4 regions of the Arthrobacter sp. 05T47 genome follow, and region 2 is predicted to be linked to each of the others. Evidence: riboswitches for the same ligand, from Rfam matches in the RefSeq annotation. Region 2 holds a riboswitch; each other region holds the start of a gene.
What was found. Region 2 has a riboswitch for thiamine pyrophosphate ahead of AC1DEY_RS10865 (ECF transporter S component). Riboswitches for the same ligand answer to the same signal wherever they lie in the genome.
Positions count from the first base shown of each region.

Region 1: it holds a riboswitch for thiamine pyrophosphate, as region 2 does, so the genes downstream of both, thiO (glycine oxidase ThiO) here and AC1DEY_RS10865 (ECF transporter S component) in region 2, are expected to answer to the same signal.
Region 3: it holds a riboswitch for thiamine pyrophosphate, as region 2 does, so the genes downstream of both, AC1DEY_RS13395 (bifunctional hydroxymethylpyrimidine kinase/phosphomethylpyrimidine kinase) here and AC1DEY_RS10865 (ECF transporter S component) in region 2, are expected to answer to the same signal.
Region 4: it holds a riboswitch for thiamine pyrophosphate, as region 2 does, so the genes downstream of both, thiC (phosphomethylpyrimidine synthase ThiC) here and AC1DEY_RS10865 (ECF transporter S component) in region 2, are expected to answer to the same signal.

Region 1 is NZ_JBFTKG010000021.1:62,092-71,636, reverse strand. Features, by position in the region: gene AC1DEY_RS15045 (DNA-methyltransferase) at 1-449, opposite strand, end outside; gene AC1DEY_RS15040 (DEAD/DEAH box helicase) at 458-2,206, opposite strand; gene AC1DEY_RS15035 (RNB domain-containing ribonuclease) at 2,546-4,084, opposite strand; gene AC1DEY_RS15030 (ferritin-like fold-containing protein) at 4,126-4,797, shown strand; gene AC1DEY_RS15025 (thiamine phosphate synthase) at 4,868-5,575, opposite strand; TPP riboswitch at 5,602-5,722, shown strand; gene thiO (glycine oxidase ThiO) at 5,716-7,041, shown strand; gene thiS (sulfur carrier protein ThiS) at 7,038-7,274, shown strand; gene AC1DEY_RS15010 (thiazole synthase) at 7,280-8,104, shown strand; gene AC1DEY_RS15005 (4a-hydroxytetrahydrobiopterin dehydratase) at 8,206-8,877, shown strand; gene AC1DEY_RS15000 (hypothetical protein) at 8,881-9,183, opposite strand; gene AC1DEY_RS14995 (DUF3107 domain-containing protein) at 9,284-9,508, opposite strand.
Region 2 is NZ_JBFTKG010000012.1:57,688-67,232, reverse strand. Features, by position in the region: gene AC1DEY_RS10890 (PIG-L deacetylase family protein) at 1-438, opposite strand, end outside; gene AC1DEY_RS10885 (glutamate--cysteine ligase 2) at 1,026-2,219, opposite strand; gene AC1DEY_RS10880 (UDP-N-acetylglucosamine 1-carboxyvinyltransferase) at 2,274-3,797, opposite strand; gene AC1DEY_RS10875 (energy-coupling factor transporter transmembrane component T family protein) at 3,946-4,749, opposite strand; gene AC1DEY_RS10870 (ABC transporter ATP-binding protein) at 4,746-6,395, opposite strand; gene AC1DEY_RS10865 (ECF transporter S component) at 6,436-7,083, opposite strand; TPP riboswitch at 7,149-7,293, opposite strand; gene AC1DEY_RS10860 (heme-degrading domain-containing protein) at 7,481-8,017, shown strand; gene AC1DEY_RS10855 (DUF4235 domain-containing protein) at 8,059-8,322, shown strand; gene mnhG (monovalent cation/H(+) antiporter subunit G) at 8,432-8,815, opposite strand; gene AC1DEY_RS10845 (MrpF/PhaF family protein) at 8,805-9,083, opposite strand; gene AC1DEY_RS10840 (Na+/H+ antiporter subunit E) at 9,080-9,545, opposite strand, start outside.
Region 3 is NZ_JBFTKG010000017.1:55,210-64,754, forward strand. Features, by position in the region: gene ileS (isoleucine--tRNA ligase) at 1-1,582, shown strand, start outside; gene AC1DEY_RS13370 (bifunctional folylpolyglutamate synthase/dihydrofolate synthase) at 1,586-2,944, shown strand; gene AC1DEY_RS13375 (DUF4233 domain-containing protein) at 2,948-3,418, shown strand; gene ndk (nucleoside-diphosphate kinase) at 3,470-3,883, shown strand; gene AC1DEY_RS13385 (vitamin K epoxide reductase family protein) at 3,996-4,667, opposite strand; gene AC1DEY_RS13390 (Rne/Rng family ribonuclease) at 5,146-8,403, shown strand; TPP riboswitch at 8,548-8,645, shown strand; gene AC1DEY_RS13395 (bifunctional hydroxymethylpyrimidine kinase/phosphomethylpyrimidine kinase) at 8,628-9,545, shown strand, end outside.
Region 4 is NZ_JBFTKG010000026.1:21,414-23,778, reverse strand. Features, by position in the region: gene thiC (phosphomethylpyrimidine synthase ThiC) at 1-1,011, opposite strand, end outside; TPP riboswitch at 1,007-1,114, opposite strand; gene AC1DEY_RS16600 (GNAT family N-acetyltransferase) at 1,192-1,692, shown strand; gene AC1DEY_RS16595 (amidohydrolase family protein) at 1,696-2,365, shown strand, end outside.

The sequences.
Region 1 (9,545 bases), on a different contig from region 2:
TACTTGGCCCGGGCACCGTAGTCGTACGCCCAGATGATCTCGTTCAGGAAGGATTCCCGGCCGAAGATGGCGTCCAGCATGACCTTCGCGTAGTGCACCTCGCGGTAGTCCAGGTGCAGGTACAGGGTGCCGTCGTCGGCCAGGAGCCGCCAGGCCTCCACGAGCCGGGGCTCGAGGAAGGACCAGTAGTCGCTGAAGGCGTCGTCGTAGCTGTGCAGGGCGCCCTTGATCGTGTCATAGGATCGGCCCTTGAATCCGACGCGGTCGCCCTCGCCGCCGGCATTGAGCACCATCTTGGTTTCCTGGCGCTTCTGGACCCGCCCGGTGTTGAAGGGCGGATCCACGTAGATCAGTGTGAAGGCGCCGTCCGGCAGCGTGGGGAGGTATTCCGCGTTGTCCGCGTGAACCACCAGGTTGCTGCCGTCCGGCGCCCAGACGGTGTCAGTCATGGAGGGGATTAGGCCTCGGCGCCGCTCGGCTGTGCGTCGCCGCCTGCAACAACCTCGCCGTTGCGCCGACGGGTGCGGGTCCGGCGGCGGGCACGGGTTGCACGGTCCACCTCGGTGGGAGCGCTGGCCGAAGCGGCCCGCGCAGACGCGGCCGACGCGGGGGCCTGGGCCGAAGCCTCAGCCGGGGCGGCGGAAGCGGAGTCCGTGGCGGCCGGACGGCGACGGCGCGAAGCCGGGCGTCCGCCGTTTTCGCCGGCCGGGGCGCCGCCGCTGCGGCGGTTCTCGCGGCTGCCTTCACGGGAGTCGCGGCTGCCGGAGCGTGCGCCGTCGCGGGAGGAGCGTCCGCTGTCCTTTGTGCTGGGGCGTGAGTTCTTCTTGCCGGTCTCGCCAAGGTCCTCGAGGACCTCCGCGTCGACGCCGGCCAGCACACGCTTGTCGCGGGGCAGCCGGCCCTTGGTGCCCTCGGGGATGTCGAGTTCCTCGAAGAGGTGGGGTGAGGACGAGTACGTCTCCACGGGCTCGGGGTAGCTCAGGCCCAGGGCCTTGTTGATGAGCCCCCAGCGCGGCATGTCGTCCCAGTCGACAAAGGTCACGGCCGTGCCCTTGTTGCCGGCGCGGCCCGTGCGGCCCACGCGGTGCAGGTAGATCTTTTCGTCTTCGACGCACTGGTAGTTGATCACGTGGGTGACGTCGTCGACGTCGATGCCGCGGGCGGCGACGTCGGTGGCCACGAGGACGTCCACCTTGTTGTTGCGGAAGGCACGCAGTGCCTGTTCGCGGGCGCCCTGGCCGAGGTCGCCGTGGATGGCGGCCGCAGCGAAGCCGCGGTCCACGAGTTCCTCGGCCACCTTCGCGGCGGTGCGCTTGGTCTTGGTGAAGATGATGGTGCGGCCACGGCCGCGGGCCTGCAGGATTCGGGCTACGACCTCGACCTTGTCCATGCTGTGCGCACGGTAGATCAACTGGCGGATGTCGCGCTTGGTCAGGCCTTCGTCGTCCGGGTCCGCGGCGCGGATGTGGGTCGGCTGGGTCATGTAGCGGCGGGCCATGGCGATGACCGGGCCGGGCATGGTGGCGGAGAACAGGAGCGTCTGGCGGACGGCGGGCGTGCCGGCGATCAGGGTTTCCACGTCCGGCAGGAAGCCGAGGTCCAGCATTTCGTCGGCCTCGTCGAGGATGACGATCTTGACGTTCTTCAGGCTCAGGTGCTTCTGCTTGTACAGGTCGATCAGGCGGCCGGGGGTGCCGACAACGATTTCGACGCCGTTCTGCAGCGACTCGACCTGCGGCTCGTAGGCGCGGCCGCCGTAGATCGTGGCGATGCGGGCGTTGCGCTTCTTGGCGGCGTTCTCGAGGTCCTTGGCCACCTGGACGGCGAGCTCGCGGGTGGGCACGATCACCAGGGCCTGCGGGGCGCCGGGAACGGCCAGTTTGTCGAAGCCGGCGTCGTCACGGCCCACGACGCGCTGCAGCGCCGGGATGCCGAAGCCGAGGGTTTTACCCGTACCGGTCTTGGCCTGGCCGATGATGTCGTGCCCGGCCAGTGCGACCGGAAGCGTCATGGCCTGGATGGGGAAGGGGTGGGTAATGCCGGCGTCGGCCAGCGATTCCACGATGTCCGCACGGACGTTGAAGTCGGCGAAGGTCTTTTCGGCAATCTCGTGCGGCTTTTCGTCCGAGATGATGGTTTCTTCGGGCTCGATGGTCTCCGTGCCGGAATCATCGATCAGAAGCTGGTGCGTGTGCAATTCACTCACAGGGGAGTTTCCTTATTCATTTTGGGCTGCGCTGCTTGCTCAACGGGGCCGGCCATTGGCCGTTCCGGAGCACGCTCGGGCGCGCAAGCAAATCCAGTGGAAGCCGATCGCGGGCTATCTAAATGCTGGCACTGGGGACCAGCGGGTGGATCTCAAGATCGCGTAGGGGCGGGCTTGTTGAATTCAAAAATCATGGAAATCAACGACCGGGCATCCATTTCTACCTCTCCAGTCTAGCTGTACCACGGGCGGATCCTCGACTGGACCCATGAACGGACCCGTGGACTGACCACGGGAGCCCGCCCGGCACGGGACGGTCAGGGCGCAGGCAGTGGACCGTCAGCCCACGAGCTCCAGCTGGATTTCGCGGGTGGCGATGTCCGAGGACACCACCCGGACCCGGACTTGAGTGCCCGGTTCAAGGTCGCCGGGGCAGCGTGCGGTCACGGCAGGTTCGGCGATCTGGACCATCCCGGACGGGCCGTTGCCGTTTCCGTTGGACTTGCCCCCGTTCCCGTTGCCGTTCGCCTTGCCGGCCGTGCCGCCGTTCCCATTGCCGTTCCCGTCGCCGCCGGTGGTGCTCTTCGCCGGCTTCGAACCGGAGATGACCACGGCGTCGAATTCCTGGCCGATGTGGTTGACCAGCAGGGCAGCCTCCACGGTGTCCAATGCCAGCCGCTCCAGCTTTGCGGCGAGCTGGTCCGAGGTGCCCATGATCGCCGGAAGGGACGGCAGGGCCGCCCGGGCCCAGTCCGGAACCTCGGTGCCGCTGCTCAGGGCTTCACAGATCACCAGCACGAAGCGGTCCACCAGCCGCCGCAAAGGCGCCGTGGAATGGGCGTAGGCGGCGCCGATGGCTGACTGTACGGCGGCTTGGGGTACCGTCCCGTCGAAGTGCGTGTACCCGGCGCCACGGAAAAGCATGCCGGCCGAATGCACAATGGCCAGCTGCCGGGGGTCGGTGGGGTCCAGGGTCCGCAGGTACTCGCCGTAGCCCATTTCTCCGTCCCAGGGCTTGCCAAGGGCGTGGGTCTGGCGGTGGAAATGCCGCAGCGACGCCTCGTCCGGGGCGGGCATGGTCCGCAGGATGCCGACCTTGCCCTGGAGCATGAGCGCGGCGGCCGCCATTCCGGTCATGAGGGAAATCTGGGCGTTCCAGTCCTCCACCGGCAGCGGCGGGGCCGCCACGATCCGGTAGCCGCCGTCGGGCAGTTGCTGGATTTCCTGTTCGGGCATGTTCAGGCTTGCCCCGCCGCGCAGGCGTTCGAGTTCCACCCGCTTGATGCCTACCTCTTTGAGCAGCTGCAGCACGGGCGTGGCCGTGCCGGCGTCGAGGTCGGCCTGGACGGCCTTGTAGCTGAGTTTTGCGCGGCTGCGGACCCGGGCCCGGCGCACAAGGACCGATGTCACCTCTGCCGCGGCGTCGAGCCCGAACTCCCAGACGAACGCGGAGCACAGCTGACCTGCGAGCAGGCTGCCGGCGGCCTCGCTGATGATCTCCGGATGCAGCGGAATCCTTCCGTCGGGGGTGTAGAAGGTCTGCCCGCGGCGCCGGGTCTCGGCGTCGAGCGCCCCGCCCGGGGCGACAAACGACGGGACGTCGGCGATGGCGTAAAACACCTTGTAGCCCTCGTCATCCCGTTCGATGAACAGGGCCTGGTCGAGGTCGGTGGACGATGCCGGGTCGATGGTCACGAACTCGACATGCGTGAGGTCCAGGTCCGGGAGCTTGTGCTCGGCCACGGCCGCCGCGGCGTCGCGCAGCACGTCCTCGGGGAACGGGCCGGGCAGTTCCAGCGTGGTGCGCAACGCCTTGAGGGCCCCGGCCAGCTGGTTCTGCTGCTCGTGGACACTGGGGGTCAGGCGATGATGGGACACGAAAATCAGGGTAGCCCGATTTCCGCCATTAGTCTTGGATCATGAGCGCAACTCCGGAGGATCCTGCCCTCTACAACAGCTTCCTGGCGGATCTGCTGGGAGTGATGGCGTACGGCGAGCTTTCCGCCTTCGAACGGCTCTCTTCCAGTGCCGGATATTCGCCCACGCTGCGTGACCGTGCCGTGCTGGGCAGGATGGCGGTGGCCGAGTTCCAGCACTACGAACTCATCCGGGCCCGGCTCGAGGATATGGGCCTGGACACGGAGGCTGCCATGCTGCCGTTCCAGCCCTCGGTGGACTTCTTCCATGAGCGCACACGCCCGGCGGACTGGTACGAAGCGCTCATGAAGGCCTACGTGATCGACACTGTCTCCGCGGACTTTTACAGCGCCGTCGGCGTGTACGTCGACGCCGGGACCCGGGAGCTGATCGCACAGGTCCGCTCCACCGGCGAGTCCACGGGTGTGCTGCAGGAGCGACTCAAGGCGGCCCTGGCCGATGACCCCCGGCTGGCGTCACGCCTGGCGCTGTGGGCCCGGCGCCTGCTGGGCGAGGTCCTGACCCATGCCCAGCGGGTGAGCCTTGAGCACGCATTCCTGGGCGGGCTGTCGGGACTGGACGACGCGGACGCCAGGGCGCTGGTGGTGGGCCTGACGGCCGAGCTCGCAGCGAACCACGCGCGAAGGATGGCGGGACTGGGGCTCCCCGGCTAGGTTCACTGCCCGGGACGGCCCGGTTCATGGCGGGGAACCTGCTCAGGAGTCAGCGTTCAGGAATCAGCGTTCAGGAGTCAGTGGCGTCCAGCGCCGCCAGCAGTGCACCGGCCGCGTGGGCCGGATCGTCGGCGTCGGTGATGGCCCGGACCACCACGATCCGCCGGGCGCCGGCGTCGACTACCTGCTCCACGTTGCCGAGGTCGATCCCGCCGATGGCAAACCACGGCAGCAGGCTTTCCGTCGGGCCGTCGGGGTTTCCGGCACCCTCGGCGTTCGCCTGGCCGGTCGCCTGGGCGGCGTAACGCACCAGGTCGAGGCCGACGGCGGCGCGTCCCGGCTTGGTGGGAGTCGCCCATACTGGCCCCACACAGAAGTAGTCCAGTCCCTTGCGGCCGGGAGAAGCAGCCACGGCTGCGTCCACCTGTTCAGGGGTGTGGGTGGACAGGCCGATCACGGCGTCTTTGCCCAGGAAGCCGCGGGCTGCGTCCAGCGAAATGTCCTTCTGGCCGATATGGAACACCGGGGCCCCGGACAGGGAGGCGATGTCCGCCCGGTCGTTGACGGCCCACAGCCGTCCGTGGCGCTGCGCCGCGGCGTGCAGGACTTCGAGGAGTTCCAGTTCCTCGGCCGCCTCGAGCGACTTGTCGCGCAGCTGGATGATGTCCACTCCGCCGGCGAAGGCGGCGTCCACGAAGTCCTCGAAGTCGCCGCGGTCCCTGCGGGCGTCGGTGCACAAGTAGAGGCGGGCGGTGGTGTGGAGGTGGTCCTGGCTCATGGGACCAGCCTAGTTCCTCTAAACTGGGCGCATACCGCGGGAGCCCGCAGCAGCCATGGAGCCGCTGCCCGGCTGAGAGGGCGTCAGAGCCGACCGCTTGACCTGATCCGGCTAGTACCGGCGTAGGGAAGGAATTTTTCATGGGCACGCAAGTAGGCTCACAAGCCGGCCGTGAAGCCGTGGCCGCAGATGACGCCACCGCCCGGGATTGTTACACCGGAGCCGTATCCACTGACGGAATCACCGCAGGGGACGTCACCGCAGACGTTGCCGTGATCGGCGGCGGGGTGATCGGCCACGGCATCGCCTTCGAGGCCAGCCGCGCGGGCCGGTCCGTGGTCCTGATCGATGATGTTCCCGGTACAGGAGCGAGCTGGGCCGCGGCCGGCATGCTCGCCCCTGTCAGCGAGCTGCACTACCAGGAGGAGCAGCTGCTGGAACTGATGCTCGAGTCTTCCCGGCTGTGGCCCGGATTCGCGGCCGGGCTCGACGCCGGTCCCGCCGGCCAGGACTCCCGGACGGGTACCGGGTATTTGACGACCCCGACCCTCGCCGTCGGGGCGGACGCGGCGGACCGGCGCGCGCTCGCGGACCTGAGGGAAGTCCAGAAAGCCTCCGGCCTCAGCGTGGAACCGCTGACAGTGCGCGAGGCACGGGGCCGGGAGCCCCTGCTGAGCCCCGGCATCTCGTGTGCCTTCGACATCCCGGCCGACCACCAGGTGGATCCCCGCCTGCTGATCGCCCGGATTGCCGGCGTCCTGGCCGCGGAGGACCGCGGCAGCTTCATCCGGCGGCGCGCTGCAGGGCTGCTGTGGCAGGACGGCAACGTTGCAGGGGTCCGCCTCGATGGCGGCGGTACCGTACGCGCCGCGGAAACCGTGGTCGCCAACGGGCTCGGCGCCGCCGATCTTGATGAATTGCCCGCCGGGCTCACCCTGCCGCTGCGGCCCGTCTACGGTGACATCCTCCGGCTCCGCGTGCCCGCGCACCTGCAGCCGCTGCTCACTGCCACCGTGCGGGGGATGGTGCGCGGGGTCCCGGTGTACATCGTGCCCCGCCAGGACGGCACCGTGGTGATTGGCGCCACCCAGCGCGAGGACGGCCCGTCGGATCCCCAGGCCGTGTCGGCCGGCGGCGTCTACCAGCTGCTGCGGGACGCCCAGCAGCTGGTGCCCGCCGTCGCCGAACTCGAGCTCCTGGAAGCCACGGCGCGGCCCCGGCCAGGCACGCCGGACAACGCCCCGCTGCTGGGCCGGGTTGCCCGCCCGGACGGCGGGGATGTCCCCGGACTCATCATCGCCACAGGTTTCTTCCGGCACGGCGTCCTGCTCACCCCGGCGGCTGCCGCCGTATGCCGCCAACTCATGGACGGGACGCCGGACCCGCGCTGGGCCGGTTTCCGCCCCGACCGTTTTTCCCGCATCCCGGACACGTCCGGGGACAGTCCCAAGAAGGAAGCAGCATGAACATCAGACTGAACGGAACGGAGCAAAGCGTCGCCGACGGCGCCTCCGTCAGCACCCTCGTCAGCCAGCTCACGGGCCGGAGCATCGGCCCCGACGGCCAGGCCGCCGACGGCCGGAAACTCGGTGTCGCCGTGGCCCGCAACGCCGAAGTGGTGCCGCGCAGCCAGTGGCACGCCACGGCGCTCGCCGACGGCGACGACGTCGAACTTGTCACGGCAGTCCAGGGAGGATGACCAGCATGAACGAGACCACACTGGCAGGAACACCGGCCGTGCAGGCGCGCGGGGCGGTGGCCGATCCATTGGTGATCGATGGCGTGGCGCTTGGGTCCCGCCTCATCATGGGCACCGGCGGCGCGCCGAGCCTGGACGGGCTGGGTGCGGCGCTTGTTGCCTCCGGAACCGAGCTGACCACGGTGGCGATGCGCCGCTATTCGCCGGCGGAGACGGGCTCGCTGTTCCAGCTGCTCGAGGACCAGCAGATCCGGGTGCTGCCCAACACGGCCGGCTGTTTCACCGCCAAGGACGCCATCCTCACAGCCGAGCTGGCCCGCGAAGCCCTGGAAACGGACTGGGTCAAACTCGAAGTCATTGCCGACGAGCACACCCTGCTGCCGGACGCCGTCGAACTCGTGGACGCAACCGAACAGCTTGTCGCCCGCGGCTTCAAGGTCTTCGCCTACACCAATGACGACCCCGTGCTTGCCCTCCGGCTGGAAAACCTCGGCGCCACGGCCGTGATGCCGCTGGGCGCCCCGATCGGTACCGGCCTGGGCATCCTGAACCCGCACAATATCGAGCTGATCGTCTCGCGGGCGTCCGTGCCGGTGGTCCTGGATGCCGGAATCGGCACGGCCTCGGACGCGGCGCTGGCGATGGAACTTGGCTGCGATGCCGTGCTGCTGGCAACGGCCGTGACCCGGGCCCAGAACCCCGTGCTCATGGGGGAGGCCTTCAAACACGCTGTCATCGCCGGTAGGCTGGCAAAAAAGGCCGGCAGGATTCCGCGCCGCGAGCACGCCCTGGCGTCCTCGGCGATGGAGGGCCGGGCCGAGTTCCTGTAGGCGATTTCCTGTAGGACAGGGTCCGGCTTTGCCTCCGGCCCATTCGCCGCCAGTTCATTCGCCGATCCAGTTCATTCGCCCAACCAGCACAGGAGCCTGCAGTGGCAGCCACGGACGACGTCCTTACCCGGCCACAGATCGATCAGGCCCTGGCGGGCCTTCCGGATTGGCGGTACCGCCTGGGCGGCCTGGTGACGGTCTACAAATGTCCGACGTCGGCCGCGGCGCTGGAGCTTGTTGCCGCCGTCGGGCGCGTGGCCGAGGACCAGAACCACCACCCGGACCTGGACTGGCGCTACAACCGCGTGTTCCTGCGCTTCACCTCGCACGACGCGGGCACGGAGGTCACGTCCCGGGACGTCCGGGCCGCGGCGGCAGTCAGCGGGGCGGCCCAGGGCGTCAGTGCCGCCGCAGAGCCGGGCCTGTACCGGACGGTGGACATCGCCATCGATTCGGAGGACCCCGCCGGAGTTTCGGAGGTTTGGCGGATCGCCCTCGGCTACCGCAAGGGCCGGTTCGGCGACCTCGTGGACCCCTACGGACGCGGGCCCGGACTGTGGTTCCAGGAGACCTCCACCCCGAACGCCAACCGCATCCACCTGGACATCCACCGGAGCAAGGCCGAATCCGGGCCCGTCCTGGAAAAGACTGCGGCGACCGGGGCCTTAATGAACCGTGACCACGCACCCAAGTGGGTGGTGGTCACGGATGCGCAGGGTAACCGGCTGTGCCTGTGCACCGAGGACGGCCACGGGCCGGACCTGCCGGCGTAGCGCCTAGAGCTTCAGGATGGCGGTGAGCCGATCGGTGTCCTGCCGGGTCCGGGATTTGCCCAGGTAGATAACGGCCGCGATCGACGCCGCCGCGCCGAAGACCATCGGCAGGATCCACGGGATCCAGGTCAGGCCCGGCTGGTAGCCAAACCCGGCCGCCATGAAGATGATCCAGCTCAGCATGCCGACGGCCGTTGCAACTCCCGCCGGGACGCTGATCCCGTATTTCGTGTGCCGTTTGTCGTTGGCCCACACCACAAAGCCCGCAGCAACGGTCACCATGGCGACCACAATCAGGGAAAGCATTCAGGACACCTCGCGCTAGTCAAGAAAACGGCTGTGAAACGGTTTGGAAAACCGGCTGTGAACGGGTTGTGAAGCCGCTCCAACGCCGGCCGGGCTGAGCCTAGAGTGCGCCGAAACCGACGCGGCGGGCTTCTTCTGCCCCGATTTCAACGTAGCCCAACACGTTGGCGGGGACGATCACCAGGCGGCCCTTGTCATCCTTCAGACGAAGTTCGCCGCCCTTGGCGATCGCGTCGCCCACCACCTTGGCGACGGCGTCGGCGTCCTGGGCCGATTCGAGGACAATTTCTCGGCCAATGTTCTGAATACCAATCTTTACTTCCACAGCAAGGCCTCCCAGCCAGTCAAAACCGAATAAACGT
Region 2 (9,545 bases):
GTCGAGCGAGCGTTCCAGGGCATCGCCGCCGCGGTTGCCATCGCTCATGACGAGCCCCTGCACCTCATGTCCGGAGTCGACGAACTTCGCCAGGGTCCCGCCACAGGCAAGTTCAAGATCGTCGGGGTGGGCACCGATGGCCAGCACCCTGCGGGGCTGGCGGGCCGGGACTCCGCCGGTGCGCAGGGCCGCCAGGGTAACGCCCAGGGACGCGAGCCCGCCAAGCGTGGCCGTGAGGCTGGCAGTCCGCCACAGCTCTGGCGCGTCGAAGATAAGGCAGGCTGCATTTGCCGCCAACAGCGTCGAGCCGGCCAGGAGGCATATCCTGCGGAGCAGTTCGGGGCTGCGCAGACGGCGGTGGAACCATGATCTGCCTAGGCCGACGGCGACCACAAAAGTGATCAGTAAAACAATGAGCAAAACATAAATCGAGACCATGTAAATTCAATTCCTATGTAGAAGTTCGGCACCCCAGTGCCGGGCCGGATAATGCGGTTTTGATCTTCACGCCGGACCGCAGAATCGGATCCGGCTTTGGGAAATGAGGTGGGCTGTTTCCCGTGGACGTCGGCCGCACCCTTGGCGGGGCATCTGCCGGCGAAGGGTGCAGCTTAGGCGGGCTGTGCGGACACTACGGGGCATTGACCAGCGCTTATGTGGCTCAGCGCAACCGCCCCCCGGCGAATTACGTGACATTGAGAGACCTTCTGGAAACCTCTTGGAAACCTTGGACTTGCTCCTCCAGTAAAGGCGAGAGGCTTATCGGTGCACCCGAGTAGGCCCTACCTGAAACCTCAGCGAATGGTTTAATGGCCGGCGCAGGTAGTACTCGCATTTCGTGTTCCGACTACCCGGTCTGGGCGTTTCGAAGTCCGGGCGCCGACGTAGAGAGTCGCGCGGCACATTTAGCTGGGAATCAGCTCAGGGGAAATTGATAAACAGCCGCGAGTTGTTCGAATCATCCAGGAAAAATACGGCACCGATTCGGCCATACTTTCTTCACGGGTGTGGGGTTGCCGGCGCCGTCAGCCCCGGCGTGCCGGGCCCAGGGACGAACCCTCGTCTACCCGGGGCTCGGGAGTGGCGCCCTGCGCGGTCATTTCGACGGCCCGTTCGACGACGGCGGGCAGCCCGCCTACCCGGAACGGCCCGCGCTGCAGTTGCGAGCCGGTGCCCTCCGCCAGGATCCGGGCGACCCCGTCCCGGACCAGGTCCAGCTCGCCCTGCTCCTGGAGCACGGGGGCCACAAAGTCCACGAGGGCCCAGACCACGTCCGTTGCCGGGGCCGGGGTGAAGGTGCCGAAGTCCAGCAGCTCCCCGCGGAGCCCGCAGTTGCTGGCCTGCCAGGCGGCCATCCGCAACAGCAGCGTGGGCACCGGGGCGGGATCGACGCCGTCGTTCCATTCCCGCGACGCCGACTCCACGAGGGCGCGCACCAGCACGGCGATCAGCGCCGCGTCCTCGGCCCGCAAGCAGACATCGGCGACCCGGACCTCCACGGTGGGATGCTGGCGGGCCAGCCGCGCGTCGAAATAGACCATCCCCTCGTCCATCAGGACGCCGCTTTCCACCAGCCGGGTCACCACCCGCCGGTAGACCGGCAGGCTCCCGAAAATCATCGTGGGACCGGACCCGGGCCAGCGGTTCCACGCCTGGGTGCGGTAGCTTTCGAATCCTGTCTCGGCGCCGTTCCAGTACGGGGAATTGGCGCTGAGGGCTATCAGCACGGCCAGCTTGTCCCGGATCCGGTCCATCACGGCCACGCCCTCCTCCGGGGATTCCACGAAGGTGTGGACGTGCAGGCCGCAGGTCAGCTGGTTCCGGACTGTGAGCCCGAAGCGTTCCTGCATGGTCATGTAGCGCGGCTTGGGCGTCAGGTGGGTCGCGGCGCCCTGGGGCGAGGTGGCCAGGGCTGCGACGCGGCCGCCGTGGACCCGCGCGGCGCGGTCCGCAAGCGCACGGCCGCGCCTGAGCTGCCGGAGCAGTTCGGTGTAGTCCAGGCACGGATGCGTCTGGGTCTCGATCTGTTCGAGCTTGAGCTCGTAGCTGAAGTCGGCGCCGCCCTCGTATACCGGTCTGTGTGGCGGGAGAACCTTGGCGACCTCCTCATGCGGCAGCTGCGGAAGCAGCGTGGGCAGCATGAGATCGGCCAGTGCGAGCAGCATCCCCGACTCGGGATCCACTATCAGCAGTTCTTCCTCCACGCCGAACGTGCGCATGAATCTATTGTGCGTCAGGATCGGCCGAAACGCCCCTCAACCAACGCGGGGTCACTAGTCCTGGAAGTAGTCGATCTTCGCGCCGATGGTGTTGAGCCGCTCGGCCAGGTCCTCGTAGCCGCGCTCAATGACATAGATGTTCCGCAGCTCCGAGACGCCGCGGGCCGCCAGCATGGCCAGCAGCAGGCAGGCGGCGGGACGGAGGGCCGGTGGGCAGCCCACCTCGGCGGCACGCCACTTGGTGGGCCCGTTGACGTAGATACGGTGGGGATCGAGCAGCTGCACCTGGGCGCCCAGCTTGTTCAGCTCGGTCAGGTAGATGGCCCGGTTCTCGTAGACCCAGTCGTGGATCATGGTCTGGCCGTGGGCGTTGGCGGCGATGACCGCGAAGAAGGGCAGGTTGTCGATGTTCAGGCCGGGGAACGGCATGGGGTGGATCTTGTCCTCCGGTGCCCGCAGCTCCGAGGGCTTGGTGGTGACGTCCACCAGGCGGGTGCGGCCGTTGCGGGCAACGTATTCCCCGGAGACCTCGAGCCGCTGGCCCATCTGTTCGAGCGTCGCGAGTTCGATTTCCATGAACTCGATCGGCACACGGCGGATGGTGACTTCCGAGTTCGTCACGATGCCGGCGGTGATGAGGCTCATCGCCTCGATCGGGTCCTCGGACGGGAAGTATTCGATGTCGGCGTCGATCGACGGCCGGCCGGTGATCTCCAGGGTGGTGGTGCCAACCCCCGCGATTTCCACACCGAGCATCTGCAGGTAGAAGCAGAGATCCTGCACCATGTAGTTGGGGCTGGCGTTGCGGATGACGGTGGTGCCGCGGCGGTGGGCTGCGGCCATGATGGCGTTCTCGGTGACGGTGTCGCCGCGTTCGCTCAGCACGAAGGAGCGGTCATGGCCGTCCGACGGCGGGGCCTGGACCGCGTAGAACCCGGACTTCGCCTCCACGCTCAGGCCGAACTGGCGCAGCGCCTGCATGTGCGGCTGCACGGTGCGGGTGCCAAGGTCGCAGCCGCCGGCGTAGGGCAGCTGGTAGGTTTCGGCCTCGTCCAGCAGCGGGCCCAGGAGCATGATGACGCTGCGGGTCCGGCGGGCCGCCTCCACGTCCATGGATGCCAGGTCCAGGACCGCGGGGCGGCGGATCTGGAGGTCGTTGGCGTTGAGCCAGGTGCATTCGACGCCGATGCTGGTCAGCACCTCCACGATCCGGTTGACTTCCTCAATCCGGGCGAGCCGCCGCAGCGTAGTGGTGCCGCGGTTAATGAGGCTGGCGCACAAAAGCGCGACGCCGGCATTCTTGCTGCTGTTGACGTCCACCGCGCCGGAGAGGGTGCGGCCGCCCTCGACACGCAGGTGCGTCATCTGGGGCCGGCCCACCTTGACGATGCTGTGCCCGACGATCGCCTCCAGGCGCTGGATCATCTTCAGGCTCAGGTTCTGCTTGCCCTGTTCCATCCGGGCAATGGCGCTCTGGCTCGTGCCGAGCTCGGCGGCAAGTTGTCCCTGGGTCCAGCCCTTGGCCCCGCGCGCTTCGCGGAGCAGGAGGCCTACGTGTTCGGCAGTCGGTTGAGTCATTTCCCGAAAATATCACGCATGAGCTACGCCTTGCCGCAATTGCGGCCGGAATGGCGCCAATCTCACACAAATACCCGAACCATGCGATAACCGCCGACCTGCACAGCAAAAACCGCCGGCCTGCGGCGGGCCGTGCCGGCTGGGCCGGCTACTGGCGGGCGAGGAAAACCAGGTTCCAGGTGCCCGCGCCGAGGGCCGCTGCGACGGCGGCTGCCGCGATACCGAGCCCGCCCAGGAGCACCCAGGCGTCGAGCCCGCTGAACGTGGACGGCCTGGCCCAGGTGCGGGCGGCGCCGCCGAACCCGCGCGCCTCCATGGTCACCGCGAGCCGGGACGCGCTCCGGATCGCCTGCACCAGCAGGCCGAAGCTCTGGCCCAGGGCGGCGCGGAACCGCTGGTAGGGGTTCCCGCTCGAGCCCACGCCCCGGGCCCGCCGGGCCATGCCGATAGTCTGCCACTGCTCGGCCATGATCCCGACCAGCCGCATGGCGGCCAGGGTGCCCAGGACGAACCGGTGCGGCAGTTTTGCGTTCTGGGCCAGGGGGTCGGCGAGGTCGGTGGGGTCGGTGCAGCTCATCAGCAGCACCGCCGGCAGTGCGATCGCGAGCCCGCGGAGCATGAAGCCGATCCCCAGCTGCAGGGAGCCGGCGCTGATGGACCAGATCCCGACGTCGACGAGGATGGCCCCTGCGTCGGGCGCCAGGATGGCGGTGCTCCAGCCGCCCAGCGCCGCCGCGAGGATCAGCGGCCAGCCGCGCTGCCACAGCAGGGCCAGGGTGAGGCCGGCCAACGGCAGGAGCAGCAGTTCGAAGGCCAGGGCCACCGACGCCGAGACCCAGTCGATGGACAGCGCCAGGACCAGGGTGATCAGGAAGACCGCTGCGAACTTGGCGAGCGGGTTGGCGCGGGTCAGCATCGCGTGGTTGCCGCGAAGGCTCAGTGTGTCCCTCATGGTGAGGCCCTCTCCGGGAGTTCAAGGTCCGGGCCGGGAGCGTCTGCGGCGGCAGTTTCCCGCGGCCGGAGGCGGAGTTCCGTGCCGCCAAGTACGGCGCTGAATTCGGCGTCGTGCGTCACGGACACGACGGCGGTGCCGGCGTCGAGGAGTTCGGACAGGAATGAGGCGAGTTCGGCCCAGGTGTTGGCGTCCTGGCCGAAGGTGGGCTCGTCCAGGACCAGCACCCGCGGATGCGCCGCGAGCACGGTGGCGACCGACAGGCGCCGCTTCTCGCCGCCGGAGAGCGTGTAGGGGTTGGCGTCGACGAGTTCCGTCAGCCGCAGCCGTTCCAGCAGCTCAGCGACGCGGTCTTCGCCGTAGCCGAGGTGGCGGGGGCCGAACATGAGCTCATCGAGGACCTTGCCGGTGACGAACTGGTGCTCGGGTTCCTGGAACACGGTTCCGATCCTGGCGATCAGCTGCTGGGCCTTCCACCGGTACGGGTCGGTTCCGGCGCCGCCCGCGGCACCCGCGCCGGGGCCGCCGCTGAGGCCCGCGCTGAGACCGCCGCTGAGACCAGGCGCGGCCGTGACCGTCCCCGCAACGGGCCGCAGGAGACCGGCGAGCGTCAGCGCCAGGGTGGACTTCCCCGAGCCGTTCGGCCCCGTGATGGTCAGGGCCTCCCCGGCACGGACCTGGGCAGATACCCCGGACTGGACCGGACGCGGCGCGATCGTGCGGAACCGCTCGCGCAGCCCGGCCCGCCGCGGCCGCTCGCGGGACACCGCGAGGCCTTCCGCCTCCAGCAGGAGCTGACCTGCGCCGGGCGCCTGCCGCCGCGCCCGCGTTGCCGGCACGTGGCCCGGGACCCACACGCCGGCACCGATGAGCATGTCCCGCGCCTGGGCCAGGACCCGGTCCGGCGGCCCGTCGATCAGGACCCCGGAGTCCGTGGCGGAGCCGGGCTGGAGCACCACGATCCGGTCAACCAGGTCCTTCCAGACCGCCACCCGGTGCTCCACGACCACCAGGGTGGCGCCGGTCTTGTCCAGGCAGCGGCCCACGGCGTCGCGGACCTCCAGAACGCCCGCGGGGTCCAGGTTGGCCGTCGGCTCATCAAGCAGCAGCAGCCCTGGCCGCATCGCGAGGATCCCGGCGAGCGCCAACCGCTGCTTTTGTCCCCCGGAGAGCGCCGACGTCGGATGGTCCAGCGGCAGCCTGCCCAGGCCGACGTCCTCGAGCGCCTCGCCCACCCGAGGCCAGATCTCCTCCGCCGGGACGGCGAGGTTCTCAGCCCCGAAGGCGACGTCGTCGCCGAGGCGGGACAGCACCACCTGCGTTTCCGGGTCCTGCTGCACCAGCCCGGCGCGGCCGCGCTGCGCCCGCGGCGGGACCCCGTCGATCAGCAGGCTTCCGGTCTCGTCGGAATCTTCGGAGTCGCCGGAGTCGCCGGAAGGCCCGGCCGGGCCGTCCCCCAGCACGCCGGCCAGGGCGTGGAGCAGCGTCGATTTGCCGGCGCCGGAGGGGCCGAGCAGGAGCACGCGCTCCCCCGGCCGGATGTCCAGGTCAAGGCCGCTGACCGCGGGCCGGGGCCTTCCGGCGTGCCGCCAGCCCCAGCCGCGGGCCGTGACGGCGGCCGGCCTGACTTCCGGTGAAGGTCTCATGAGTCGTCTGCAGGTTTCAGATGTAGGTTCAGCAGTCGACTCAGGAGAAGACGGGCTCCGTGGCGGCCTTGCGGGAGGCAAAGGAGCCCAGCACGCCTGTCTTGGCCAGGCCTCGGGTGGCGAGCCAGGACAGTCCGCCGGCAATCACTGCACCGGAGATGGTGGTGAAGACGATGTAGGCGAGCTTGTCGCCGGCTTCGTAGGCGATGTTCCAGCCCCACGGGAGGAAGGAATCGTTCAGGCCGCAGAAGAGGCCCGCACCCGCCCCGGCCAGCAGAGATACCGGCAGGTTGAACTTCGTGTAGAGGAAGGCCGCGAAGACCAGCTCCGCGCCAAGGCCCTGCAGCACACCGGAGATCAGCACCGTGGTGCCGTACTGGGAACCCATGATGAGCTCGCCCGTGGCCGCCACGCTCTCGCAGAAGAGCGCCGCACCCGGCTTGCGGATGATGAGCATGCCCAATACGGCCGGAATCATCCAGCCGCCGGCGTAGAGTCCGCTGAGCGGCGGGTAGATGGCGTTGACCGGGGTTGAAATCAGGTTCGCGCCCTGGGACCAGGCCCAGAAGATGACGCCGCCGGCAACGGCGATCAAGGCGGCCACCACAATGTCCACCACACGCCAGGTGTAGTTGCGGCGGGCGGCTGGGCGGCTGGTGGAACCATGCTGTGCTGAAATATCTGTCATGTCGTCCTCCTGAGGAACAGGAGGGGAGGATGCTCCGGCCGGTTCGGCTTCCGCCGCCCTCCGCGCACCCTGAGATCTCGACTCCCTTGCGCCGGTACTAACCGGATCAGGTTCGAGGGTCTGCGGCTGTCCGCACTCTCAGCGCCCACCAGCGGTTTTCCCCGGATTTTTCCGGCGATGCCCGACGGCGGCGCTCCCCTGTCGTAAATTATTCTGCCCTTGTGGGCTGGCTCAGTTTACACCCGGACGGCCGGGTTTTCAGTGGCGTGCCGTCACAATCCGCGGCCGGGCAAAGCCGGTCGCCGCGGCCGGGAATTGCCGCTTGGTAGAGTCGACGTGTCGGACACCCGGACCCGCCTGCGGGCGGCCCAGTCACGCACCGGAAAGCTGGACTATTTTGACGCTCACACCAGATCCCTCCGGGGAATACGACCCCGATTCGAGCGAGCCGCAGCCGCAGGGATCCCTCGCGGCGCTCATCGGCCGCGTGCTGGCCGAGATGGAGGCCCTCCAGTTCGCCTCGTTCAGCAAGGACGATGCCCTGGACCTCGGACTCCTCCTCGTAGAGCTGGGCAGGCAACGCTCGCTGCCCATCGCCGTCGACATCACCAAGGGCGAGCAGGTGCTCTTCCACGCCGCGCTGGACGGCGCCACGCCGGACAACGAACGCTGGATCAACGCCAAGAAGCGCACGGCCATGCGTTACGAGGTCCCGTCCCTGCTGGTGGGCCTGCGCGCCCGCGCTGCCGGCGGCAGGATCGAGGACAACGCCTGGTTCGACCAGATGGAGTTCGCCGCCCACGGCGGAGCGTTTCCCATTTACGTCCGCGGCACGGGCGCCGTCGCGGTCGTCACCGTCTCCGGCCTGCCCCAGAAGGCGGACCACGATCTTGTTGTCGAGGCCCTGCGGAACGTCCTCACACCGGAACGCTAGGCTGGGGGTAGCCCCTGTTCCCGCCCCAAGGAGACCGAAGAATGACCATCCTCATCAAGCTGCTCGGCACTGGCGTCAGCCTCGCGGCCGGCTTTGCCGGCACCAAGCTGGTGGACACCATCTGGGAAAAGTCCACGGGCAACAAGCCGCCCAAGGGCCACGACGACGACGTCCCCACCACGCTGCGCACGGCATTGACGTTCGCCCTGATCTCGGCATCGGTCAGCGCCATCATCCAGGTGCTCGCCAACCGCGGCACGCAGCGGGCGATCACCCGCTTCTCCAAAACCCAGGACATCGTCTAAACAGGCATCGTATGGCCGGACATCGTCAGGGCGGCTCGGGCTGCGCGGACCTGGCTGGACGGACCTGGCTGGCCCCCTCCGGATTAGACGCTGCGGTCAGCCGTTTCGGTCAGCCGGCGTCGCCGTCGTCCGCTCCGTGCTTGGCGGCCGCCTGCTGGACCACTGCCTCGAGCTCGTCGGAGGTCAGCAGCTCCGGGTGCAGGTGCTTGGTCCGGTAACCGGCCCGGCCCACCATGTGGGCCGATACGGGGACGGTCAGCAGCTGGAAGAGCCACGCCACCACCAGCACGGGCCACACCCACCAGGTGCGCATCTGCAGGCCAAGGGCCGCCAGCAGCAGGAACAGTCCCAGGACCTGCGGTTTGGTGGCGGCATGCATCCGGCTCATGAGGTCCGGGAAGCGCAACAGCCCGACAGCGGCGCCGAGGGACATGAGGGCGCCGGTCACCATGAACACGGCCGAGACGGAGTCGATCACTGTGTCAGGATTCACGGACGCTCTCCCTCCGGTCGGCCACGAACCGGGCGAAGGTGACCGAGCCGACGAAGCCGATCAGGGAGATCGCCACCAGCAGCATCAGGTTGTTCAGGTGCCGGTTGGCAGCCATGTCGATGCACAGGGCCGCGCCGAAGATGGCCAGCAGCACGTCGGCGGCGAGGACACGGTCCAGCAGTGAGGGGCCCCGCGCGATCCGGATGATCGCCCCCAGCGCGGCAAGGGAAAGTACGACGGCGGTCACCGTCAGGACGATCTGCATCATGCGGTGACCTCCTGGGTAAGGGCGGAGAGTTCGTCTTTGGAGCCCATGATCCTGATCAGCCCCGCCTCGGTGTCCCGGACCTCCTTGCGCAGCTTGGCCGCGTCCTGGGCGTTGCGGACGTTGATGCCGTGGATGTAGAGCGTGGACGTGGACCTGTCCACCTCCACCACAAGGGATCCCGGAATCAGGGAGATCACGTGCCCGGTGGCCGTGACCAGGAGGTCGGAATGGCTCCGCAGCGGCACGGCGACGATTGCGCTGACGACTTTGGGGCCGCGGGCCACGGCGAGGTACAGGACCTGGAAGCTGGCCGCGACGACTTTTCCTAGGAAGATGAGGACGAAGGGGACGGCGCGGAGCACGTTGAAGCGGCCGCCGAGCTCCACCGGGGGCAGGTAGAAAATGCGTGCCACGAGCACGGCGATGAGGGCCCCGAAGAGGAGATTGCCGGGGCTGAAGTTC
Region 3 (9,545 bases), on a different contig from region 2:
GGGCCAGTCCGTCATGCGCCGGGTCGAGGACGTCCTGGACGTCTGGTTCGACTCCGGCTCCATGCCCTACGGCCAGGTGCACTACCCGTTCCAGAACGAGGAATGGTTCGACACCCACAACCCGGCGGACTTCATCGTCGAGTACATCGGCCAGACCCGCGGCTGGTTCTACATGCTGCATATCCTCTCCACCGCGCTGTTCGACCGGCCGGCCTTCCGCAACGTCATCAGCCACGGCATCGTGCTGGGCTCGGACGGGCAGAAGATGTCCAAGAGCCTGCGCAACTACCCGGACGTCTCCGAGGTCCTGGACCGCGACGGCTCCGACGCCATGCGCTGGTTCCTGATGTCCAGCCCCATCCTGCGCGGCGGCAACCTCGTGGTCACCGAGCAGGGAATCCGCGACGGCGTCCGCCAGGTCATCCTGCCGCTGTGGAACGTCTACAGCTTCTTCACCCTGTACACGAACGCTGCTGCTAACGGGAACGGCTATGACGCGAAGCTCCGCTACGACGGCTACGCCGACACCCTTGACCAGTACCTGATGGCCAACACCGGGGACCTGGCCCGGAACATGACCGCCCAGCTGGACAGCTACGACATCTCCGGAGCCTGCGACGAACTGCGCAGCTACCTGGACATGCTCACCAACTGGTACGTCCGCCGCAGCCGCCAGCGCTTCTTCGACGAGAACGTGGACGCCTTCGACGCGCTCTACACGGCGCTGGAGACGGTCTGCCGCGTGGCCGCGTCCCTGCTGCCGCTGGTCTCCGAGGAGATCTGGCGAGGCCTCACCGGCGGCCGCTCCGTGCACCTGGCCGACTGGCCGGACGCCGGACTGTTCCCGGCCAACGCCGAACTGGTCGAGGCGATGGACCGGGTCCAGCAGATCTGCTCCACCGGCTCCTCGCTGCGCAAGGCAGCGAACCTGCGCGTGCGCCTGCCGCTGCAGGAGCTCACCGTCGTGGCACCCGGCGCGGACGCGCTGGGAGGCTTCGCCGCCGTCGTCGCCGATGAACTGAACCTGCGCTCGGTCCGCCTGCTCGACGCCGAGAGCGCTTCCCCGGAGGAGTTCGGCATCGAACAGAAGCTCGTGGTCAACGCCCGCGCCGCCGGCCCGCGCTTGGGCAAGAACGTCCAGCAGGCCATCAAGGGCTCCAAGTCCGGCGACTGGTCGGTCAGCGACGCGGGGGTGGTCACCGCCGGCGGCCTCGAGCTCGAACCGCAGGAGTACACGCTGGAAACCGTCGTGGCCGAAGCCGCGGAAGGCGAAGGATCCCGCGCGGCGGCTGTCCTGCCCGGCGGCGGGTTCGTGGTCCTCAACACCGAGGTCACACCCGAACTCGAGGCCGAGGGGACGGCGCGTGACATGGTCCGCGCCATCCAGCAGGCCCGCAAGGACGCCGGACTCAATGTCAGCGACCGGATCAGCACCTCCGTCACCGCCAAACCTGACGTCGTCGAGGCGCTGCTGGCCAACGCCGAGCTCGTCAAGACCGAAACCCTCACCATCGAGCTGGAAACCGTGACGGCCGACATCAAGGACCCGCAGGTCAGTGTTGCCAAGAAAGTTGGGGCCTAAGCCATGACCGACGAATTCTCCGTAGAGAGCGTCTACGCCGAGCTGCTGGGCCGGGCGCCGGAAAACAAGATGGAACCAAGGCTCGCCCCGCTGTTCCGTGCCATGGAAATCCTGGGGGAGCCGAACAAGGCGTTCCCGATCATCCACGTCACCGGCACCAACGGCAAGACCTCCACGGCCCGGATGATCGAGGCCGGGCTGCGCGCCCACGGCCTGAGCACCGGCCGCTACACGAGCCCGCACCTGTCCAAGGTCACCGAGCGGATCAGCATCGACGGCGCCCCTGTGCCGGACGAGACGTTTGTCCGGATCTGGGACGAGATCCGGCCCTACCTGCAGATCGTGGACAGCGAACTCGAGGCCGAGGGCCAGCCGCGGCTGACCTACTTCGAGTGCCTGACCATCCTGGGCTTCGCGGTCTTCGCCGACCAGCCGGTCAATGTCGCCGTGATCGAGGTGGGCCTGGGCGGGATCACCGACGCCACGAACGTCGGCGACGGCCAGGTATCCGTGATCACCCCGATCTCCCTGGACCACACCGACCTGCTCGGCGACACCACCGGTGACATCGCCTACGAGAAGGCCGGCATCATCAAGCCCGGCGGCTTCCTGGTCAGCGCGGCGCAGCCCGTCGACGCGGCCCAGGTCCTGCTGGAGAAGGCCAAGGAGGTCAACGTCCCGTTCCGTTTCGAGGGCGTGGAGTTCGGCGTCGAAGCCCGCACCGTCGCGGTGGGCGGCCAGATGGTCACCATCCAGGGCCTTGCCGGCCGCTACGAGGACCTGCTGGTGCCGCTGCACGGCGCCCACCAGGCCGAGAACGCCGCCGTCGCGATCGCCGCCCTGGAAGCGTTCTTCGGCGGGGAAAAGCCGATCGACGCCGAGATCCTGCAGGAAGCGTTCGCCTCCGTCACCTCCCCGGGGCGGCTCGAGGTGGTCCGCACGTCGCCGACCATCATCGTGGACGCGGCCCACAACCCCGAAGGCATCCGGGTTTCCGCCGAGGCCATCCACGAGGCCTTCAACTTCACCAAGCTGGTGGTGGTGGTGGGCGTCCTGCGGGAAAAGGACGCCGAGGAAATCCTCCGCCAGCTCAAGGAATCCCTGGGCGGCCTCGCCACCGAATACTGCTTCACCGAGTCCAACTCGCCCCGGGCCGTCCCGGCCGAGGATCTCGCCGAGATTGCTGTTGACCTCGGCTTCGGCGAGGACAACATCCACATCGCGGCGAAGCTGGACGACGCCCTCGAATGGGCCGTGGAACGCGCCGAAGCCGACGACGAACTCGCCGGCGGGGTCCTGGTGACCGGCTCCATCACGCTCGTCGCGGACGCCCGGATCCTGCTCGGAAAGGCGGATGCGTAAGCGATGGCAAAACTCACCAAAGCCCAGCGCGAGTGGCGCCCGGGCATGCCCAAAAAGCGGCGTTCCACGAAAGTCATGTTCGCCTCCACAGTCCTGCTGCTGGAAGCCTTCGTCGTGCTCTTCGGGACCCTGGCCGTCTTTGGGCTGCACCGCAACGAATACCCGGCCGGACTGGTCTTCTCCGTGGGGATCGGCCTGTGCCTGGTGTTCATCTTCACCTGCGCGGTCCTCTCCAAGCCCTGGGGAGTGGCCCTGGGCTGGGTCCTGCAGCTCGTCCTGATCCTGGGCGGCCTCGTGGAACCAGCCATGTACCTGGTCGGCGCGCTCTTTGCCGTGTCCTGGTGGTACGGGATCCGGACCGGCATCCGGATTGACCGGGAAGCCACCCAGCGGGAACGCGAGCAGGCTGAATGGGACGCGGCCCACCCCGCTGGCTCCGGGCCGGAACAAACGCCCGGCACCGCGAGCCCCTAGCCCGCACCCCTTAGACTTGATCCGAATCCCACCCAACACATTGGAGCAACTGTGAGCATTGAGCGCACCCTCGTCCTGATCAAGCCCGATGGCGTCGCCCGCAACCTGTCCGGCGCCATCCTGAGCCGGATCGAAGCCAAGGGCTACACCCTGGCCGAGCTCAAGAAAGTGGACGCGAGCCGCGAGCTGCTGGAACAGCACTACGAGGAGCACATCGGCAAGCCGTTCTACGAGCCGCTGGTTGAGTTCATGCTCAGCGGCCCGGTGGTTGCCGCGATCTTCGAAGGACACCGCGTGATCGAGGGCTTCCGCGTCCTCGCCGGCACCACGGACCCGACGACGGCGGCGCCCGGCACCATCCGCGGCGACTTCGGCCGTGACTGGGGCCTGAAGGTACAGCAGAACCTGGTCCACGGCTCGGACTCAGTGGAGTCTGCCGAGCGCGAAATCAAGATCTGGTTCTAACACCCAGCGACAGATCGAAAAAACAGATAAGGCCAATGTTCACTGTGAACATTGGCCTTATCTGTTATCTGGGTGCGTCTGGTGCCTTGTGTCTGGGTGGGTTGCGGGGCGCCTAGTATCCGGAAGTCCCGATGAAGACCTGGATGAAGGCGAAGAAGATCGTGGCGATCACGGCGACGTACAGCAGCGCCGTGATGATCCAGCCGGAGTCGCCGAGGACCTTGGTGGGGCCCGCCGGCAGGGCGATCACGCCGTGGGAAATGTTGCGGACGCTCACCCAGACGAACAAGGGGATCATCACGGCCCAGACCACCATGCAGAACGGGCAGAGGATGTGGATGGAATACAGGGCCTGAGACCAGAGCCAGACCACGAAGGCGAAGCCCAGCGTCACGCCGGCCTGAAGCCCCAGCCAGTACCACCGGGCGAATTTTGCGCCGGCCAGGATGCCCATGGCTGTGGTGATGATCACGGCGAAGGCGACGATGCCGATGAACATGTTCGGGAAACCGAACACCGAACTCTGCGGTGTCTGCATGACCTGCCCGCAGGAGATCCACGGGTTCACGTCGCAGACCGTGACGTGGTTCGGATCCTTCAGGACTTCCAGCTTCTCCAGCACCAGGGCCCCGGACGCGAGCCAGCCGATGGCGCCGGTGATCAGCAGGAGCCAGGCGAACGGACGGTCGCGGGTCATCGGAGGGAGAGACCGGTCCGCAGGAGCCGGACCGGAGCCTGGCTGGTGCACGGTCGCGTCGCCGGCGGTGCTGGAGATGCTGGGCATGGAATATGAGTCCCTTTAGTCGTGGTGGTCGAGTGCTTCTGGCCCGATTGTAACGCCGCAGACTGGACGGTGCCGGAGAACAGCCCGGCCGCCGCTCCCCGTGGCGGCCGAAGCACTTCCGGCCTTGCCTACGCCAGCTTTGACGCCTCCTGTGAGACAATGATCGTGGCTGGAACCCGATCCACATCCGGATTCCGGTCCGGCGATTTTGTTTCAAGACCGCCAATGATGAGCAGGGAGCTGCGGATCCTCTGATTCCAGCTGTCCCGCAATGCCATTGGACGGCACCTGGTTGTGGCATGTAGGTCAACGGGTTCCAAAACAATCTCGCCGGCCTTCCAGGGCTGCCGCACCCCACTGCCGGTGCGAACCTGAGGGTATTCAATTGACTTCTGTCAATGCCTGCGGGTGTTGACGCATATTTGCCCCAACGGGCGCCGAATGTGGCGGCGCATCAGGGGCAGGAGTGTCGCCACATATGGATAATGACCAGGTTGTAACCGGTAACGAAAACGTAGTAGCCGGGGAAGTAGAACTAACTGCGGAAGCAGAGGCTCCGGTAGCGCCGAAGAGGGCCGTCCGGACCCGCCGGAAGGCCCCGGTACCAAAGATGGACGCCGCAGCTGCCGCGGAGGCGGTGGCTGAAGCCGCAGCCCTGGCCGAGGCGGCCGGCTCGGATGAGCCCGTCGCCGCTCGCGGCAAAGCAGCTGGCGCCAAAACCTCCGAGGCCGCAGCTGCCGAAGCTGCTGCTCCCGAAACTGCAGTCAAGGCGCCTGCTCGGCGCACCCGTGCCCGCAAGAGCGTGGCCGCCCCGGAACCGCTCCCTGCCTTCGCCGATGAGTCCGAGGCCAGCGCGACGGCCGCCGCAGAGGCTCCCGCCGCAGAAGCTTCTGAGGCATCGTCCGCAGACGAGAAGACAGCCGAGAAGGCAGTAGAGAAGCCGGTCCGTCGCCGGGCCAGCCGGGCAAAGGCTGCACCGAAAACCGAAGAAGTACCCGCAGTAGCCGTCCCGGCCGAAGAAGCCGCCCCGGCTGAAGCTCAGCAGGCCGAAGCCACCGCCGAAGCCTCGGCGGAAACCCAGCCCGCCGTGGCCGCGCCCGAAGAAACCCCGGCCGACGAGCCGCAGGCCCGGCCCGAGGAAAGCCCGGCCGCCTCGCTGTTCATGGAACCCGGTGCCCTGACGTCCGTGATCTTCCAGGCCCCCGACCTCAGCACCGTGGTGCGCCCGGCCCCCGTTGCCGCAGCGGAGCCCGAAGACGAGGAAGGCGACGAGGACGAGGACGCCGGCAGCCGCCGTCGACGCCGCAGCCGCGGGCGGCGCGGGCGCACCCGCACCTCCGGCGAGTCCGAGACTGATTCAGAAGGCACCGACGAAGAGGGCGAGGAAGGCTCCGAAGCAACCCTCGAAGACGGCGTGACCTCCCGCCGCCGTCGTCGCCGCCGCCGCGGTGACCAGGACCTGGAGCTGACCGGCGGGGAAGGCGACGACCCGCCCAACACGGTGACCCGGGTCCGCGCGCCGCGGGCCATGGCCGAGGCGCCGGTGAACAACCGCGTCACCTCCGTCAAGGGCTCCACCCGCCTGGAAGCCAAGAAGCAGCGCCGCCGCGAATCCCGCGACACCGGCCGCCGCCGCACCGTCATCACCGAGGCCGAGTTCCTGGCCCGCCGCGAGTCCGTGGACCGGCAGATGATCGTCCGCCAGCGCGACGACAGAATCCAGATCGGTGTCCTCGAAGACGGCGTCCTGGCCGAGCACTTCGTGTCCAAGACCCAGCAGGATTCCCTGATCGGCAACGTCTACCTGGGCAAGGTCCAGAACGTTCTCCCGTCCATGGAAGCCGCTTTCGTGGACATCGGCCGCGGCCGCAACGCTGTGCTGTACGCCGGCGAAGTGAACTGGGAGTCCGTCAACCTCGAAGGCAAGCAGCGCCGGATCGAGAACGCGCTCAAGTCCGGCGACTCCGTACTGGTCCAGGTCACCAAGGACCCGGTCGGCCACAAGGGCGCCCGCCTCACCAGCCAGATCTCGCTGCCCGGCCGCTACCTCGTGTACGTGCCCGGCGGTTCCATGACCGGCATCTCCCGCAAGCTGCCCGACGTCGAACGCAACCGCCTCAAGCGGATCCTCAAGGACCGCCTGCCCGAGGACGCGGGCGTCATTGTCCGCACCGCGGCCGAGGGCGCTTCCGAGGAAGAGCTCACCCACGACATCAACCGGCTCCGCGCGCAGTGGGAAGGCATCGAGAGCCAGTCGACGTCCACCAAGATCCTCGCCCCCGAGCTGCTCTACGGCGAACCTGACCTGACCATCAAGGTGGTCCGCGACGTCTTCAACGAGGACTTCTCCAAGCTGATCGTCTCCGGCGAGGAAGCCTGGGACACCATCGAGGCCTACGTCACCTACGTGGCTCCGGACCTGGTGGGCCGGCTCGAGAAGTGGACCAAGGACACGGACATCTTCGCGGCCTGGCGCATCGACGAGCAGATCCACAAGGCCCTGGACCGCAAGGTCTTCCTGCCCTCTGGCGGGTCCCTGGTGATCGACCGCACCGAAGCCATGACCGTGGTGGACGTCAACACCGGCAAGTTCACGGGCTCCGGCGGCAACCTCGAGGAAACCGTCACCAAGAACAACCTGGAAGCGGCCGAGGAAGTGGTCCGGCAGCTGCGCCTGCGCGACATCGGCGGCATCATCGTGATCGACTTCATCGACATGGTGCTCGAATCCAACCGCGACCTCGTGCTGCGCCGCATGGTGGAGTGCCTGGGCCGGGACCGGACCAAGCACCAGGTGGCTGAGGTGACCTCGCTGGGCCTCGTGCAGATGACCCGCAAGCGGATGGGCACTGGGCTGCTGGAAGTCTTCGGCGAGCAGTGCGAGGCGTGCGCGGGCCGCGGCATCGTCACCCATGACGAGCCCGTGGAACACCGCCGCGCCAACACGGTCGCCGCGGAGCACTATGTGCCGCGCACCGAGGCGGCCCAGCCGGCTGCCCGCACCGAGCGCAAGAGCCGCCGCCGCGGCAGGGGAGGCCAGGGCCCCGAGTCCGCGCCGTCCACGCCCGCGGCCGTCCACGCCGAGCCCACCGAAGCTGAACGCCACGCCAAGGCTGAAGCCACCCGGGCTGCGCTGGCGAACATTGCCGCCGCGGCGCACGCCGCGCACCTGCACGATGGGGAGGCAGCCGCGGCCAGCGACGCCGGGGCCCGGCAGGCCGCCGTCGACGCCGTTACGCACCTCGCCGCCGCGGACGAAGCAGCCGGGCGTCCCGCGACCGTGCTGACGTTTGGCGGCGAGCAGGTTGCCCTGCCCTTCGTCGAGCACGCCGAGGACACCCAGGCACCGGCCCTGACCCTGGACCTGCTGACCGAGGCCTTCGCCAACCTGGGCGAGGCCGACGCCGGTGAGCAGGCCGACAAGCAGGCCGACAAGCAAGCCGCAGCCCAGGCACCCGCGGCCCCCGAGGCGCCGGCAGCCGCGCCCGCCTCGGAAGCCCCGGCTTCACCGGCAGCGGACACGACTCGTGGCCGCCGCGGACGCCGCAACCGCAGCGCCAGCCGTGCCCAGGGCGCAGCCAACGAGACCTCCGTGGAACACCGCGAGGCCACACGTCCGGCCGCGGCCGGGTCGGTTCACGAGGCCAAGGCGCCCGCCGCGGCCCAGCGGGCGTCCATCCCTGCCGGCAACGAGCCGATCATCCTCGGCGTCGGAGTACCGGCCTCGGAGCTGTAGTCCTCCGCGGCTGATCACGTCCCCGGCCGGTCACTTCGACTGGTTGGGGTGCGGGTCCGGGCCGAGCGGGCGTAACAATACGTCCGCTCGGCCCGGGCCCGCACGTGCGTTAACGGGGCAGCCCGGTGGCAACGGCTAGGCTGGAACACTGACACGGGGTGCCGCGCATCGGGCCGGCTGAGATCCAGACCCGTTGAACCTGTCCGGTTAGCACCGGCGAAGGGATGTCTGACTTGTCCGCGAAATCCAATCCGTCCGAATTGCCGCCCAGTGATTTTCAGCCGGGCAGTTTTCTGCCCGGCGGTTTCTTGCCCTCCGGTTTCTTGCCCTCTGGGGTCCGCCCGCCCGCGCCGCCGCGCATTCCCCGCGTGCTGGCGATTGCGGGGTCCGATCCGTCCGGCGGGGCCGGGATCCAGGCCGACCTCAAGAGCATCGCGGCGAATGGCGGCTACGGGATGGCCGCCATCACGGCCCTGACCGCCCAAAACACCCAGGGCGTGCGCGCCGTCCACGTACCCCCGGCGGCGTTCCTCACGGCCCAGCTGGAGGCCATCAGCGAGGACATCGGCATTGACGCAGTCAAGATCGGCATGCTCGGCGACGCCGGTGTGATCGACGCCGTCCGCACCTGGCTGGAGAAGGTGCGCCCCGCAGTCGTCGTCCTGGACCCCGTCATGGTCGCCACGAGCGGTGACCGGCTCCTGCAGGAATCGGCCGAGGCCGCCCTGCAGGCCCTCCTGCCGCTGGCGGACCTCATCACCCCGAACCTCGCCGAACTCGGAATCCTGCTCAAGGAACCCGTCGCGGCCGACTGGGCCGAGGCCCTGGCGCAGGGCAAACGGCTGGCCGCGCTGACCGGCGCCACCGTCCTGGTCAAGGGCGGGCACCTCCAGGGCGGGCTCGGGAATGACGGCGACGCCGGCTGCCCGGATGCGCTGGTCAACACCGGGGGCCTGCTCGGCACCGAAACGGTGGTGGTGCCGGGGGAGCGGATCGCGACGCGCAACAGCCACGGCACAGGCTGCTCCCTGTCCTCGGCCATGGCCACCGTGCAGGCCCGGGTGGGGGACTGGGAAGCGGCGCTGCGGGTGGTCAAGCCGTGGCTGCTGGGCGCACTCCGCGAAGCCTCGGTTCTGGACGTC
Region 4 (2,365 bases), on a different contig from region 2:
GCACAGCTCGTCGAAGTGGGTGTACAGGAAGTTCTCCTGGTGGTGCGCCAGGCACCAGCCGGCCATGATGGAGCCGCCGCGGGAGACGATGCCGGTGACCCGGTTGGCCGTCAGGGGCACATAGCGCAGCAGCACCCCGGCGTGGATGGTCATGTAGTCCACGCCCTGCTCGCACTGTTCGATCACGGTGTCCCGGAAGATCTCCCAGGTTAGGGCGTTGGCCTCACCGTTGACCTTCTCCAGCGCCTGGTAGATCGGGACGGTGCCGATGGGCACGGGGGAGTTGCGGATGATCCACTCGCGCGTGGTGTGGATGTCATCACCGGTGGAGAGGTCCATCACCGTGTCCGCGCCCCACTGCGTGGCCCACTGGAGTTTGTCGACCTCCTCGGCGATGGAGCTGGTCACGGCCGAGTTGCCGATGTTGGCGTTGATTTTCACCAGGAACGCCTTGCCGATGATCATCGGCTCCGATTCGGGGTGGTTGACGTTGTTAGGAATGATCGCGCGGCCCGCGGCCACCTCGCTGCGCACCAGCTCCACATCGCAGTTCTCGCGCAGCGCGACGAACCGCATTTCCTGGGTGATGACGCCGTCGCGGGCGTAGCGCATCTGCGTGACGGTCCTGCCCTCGACGGCGCGGCGCGGCACCGGGCGCCCGCCCTGCCATTCGGCCGACGCCGCACCCCGGCGGACCGCCGACTTGCCGTCATCGAGAAGCTCCCGTTCCCGGCCGGCGTAGGGTTCGGTGTCCGCCCTCGCCTCGATCCAGGGAGCCCGGAACGGCTCCAGCCCGCGGACCGGATCGCTGCCCGGGCCGGCCGTGCGGTAGACCCGGAACGGAGCGTTCGCGACACCGCCCGGGGAGGGTTCCAGGGCGATCTCGGTCACCGGGACGCGGATGCCGTGCTCCGGATCCGCGGTGAAGGCCAGCGAGTGGGACTTCAGCGACTGGGTAGTGACTGCTGGCTTCTTTTGGGCAGGGCTGTGCTGTGTTTCTGTGGTGCTCAAAGGATTACTCACTTCCTTCGCCGGCATTACCCGGACAGGTTCAACGGTCGCAGGCTGCGCTAGCCCGATCTCAGCCCCTGCAAGGGCACCCGTGTGGTCGTARACGAAGCTACCACAGGCCCWCYGGAAGCCTGCCGAGTGTGACGGCAMCCGGCCAGGCGGCAGTGTTAGCGTGGAATWGTGACTCTGCCCRGGSCCGTGCCCCGCACCAGGACGGCGACGCCGGAAGACCTCGCGGCGCTGCCGGTTCTCGAGGCCGCGGCCGACCGCCTCCTTGAAGCGGCATTGGGGAACCAGGCGCTCCCGTCCCCGGAAATGACGACGCCGGTTGAGCCGCTCTTCGTACTGGTCGCCGGAAGCCCGCCTGTGGGATTCGCCCGCGTGGACGAAGTCGGCAGCCAGGCCCACCTGGAACAACTCTCCGTACATCCGGACTCTGCCGGACGGGGGATTGGGCGGTCCTTGGTTCACKCGGCCATCGACGCGGCCCGSGGCCGGGGCTATGCATGGATGACGCTGTGCACTTTCGCGGACGTTCCGTTCAATGCCCCGTTTTACGCAAGCTGCGGCTTTGAGGAACTCGCCGAGCCGGGGCCGGCATTGGSCGCCCTGCGGATCCACGAAGCGCAACTGGGCCTGGATGGGCTGGGCCGGCGGATCGTCATGCGGATTAGGCTGTAGGCCATGACCAGCATCATCGAGTTCACCGGCCCCATCCTCACCGCGGCGGACCAGGAACGCCGCGGGCTCTGGGCGGTGGACGGCCTGCTGACCTTCGACCGTCCCGCCGACGCGCCGGACCGCGTGCTGGACGGCTGGGTCMTGCCCGGGYTCGTGGACGCACACTGCCACATCGGCCTTGGCCCGGGCGGGGACGTCTCCGAGGCCACCGCKGAATCCCAAGCCCTGGCGGACCGCGACGCCGGGACGCTGCTGGTCCGCGATGCCGGCGCCGTCCACGACACCCGCTGGCTCCAGCAGCGCCAGGACCTTCCCCGGATCATCCGCTCCGGCCGGCACATCGCCAGGGCCCGGCGCTACCTGCGCGGCCTGGCCGTCGAGGTCGAGCCCGGCGATCTCGTCGAGGCCGTACGGAAGCAGGCCCGTGCAGGCGATGGCTGGGTCAAGCTGGTGGGGGACTGGATCGACCGCGACGTCGGCGACCTCGCCGCCAGCTTTCCGGCCCGCACGGTCAAGGACGCCATCCAGGCCGCCCACGATGAAGGGGCCCGCGTCACCGCGCACTGCTTCGCCGAAAACACCCTGGATGACATGCTCGACGCCGGGATCGACTGCATCGAGCACGCCACCGGATTGCTGCCGCGGCACCTGCCGCGCTTCCTCGAACAGGGCG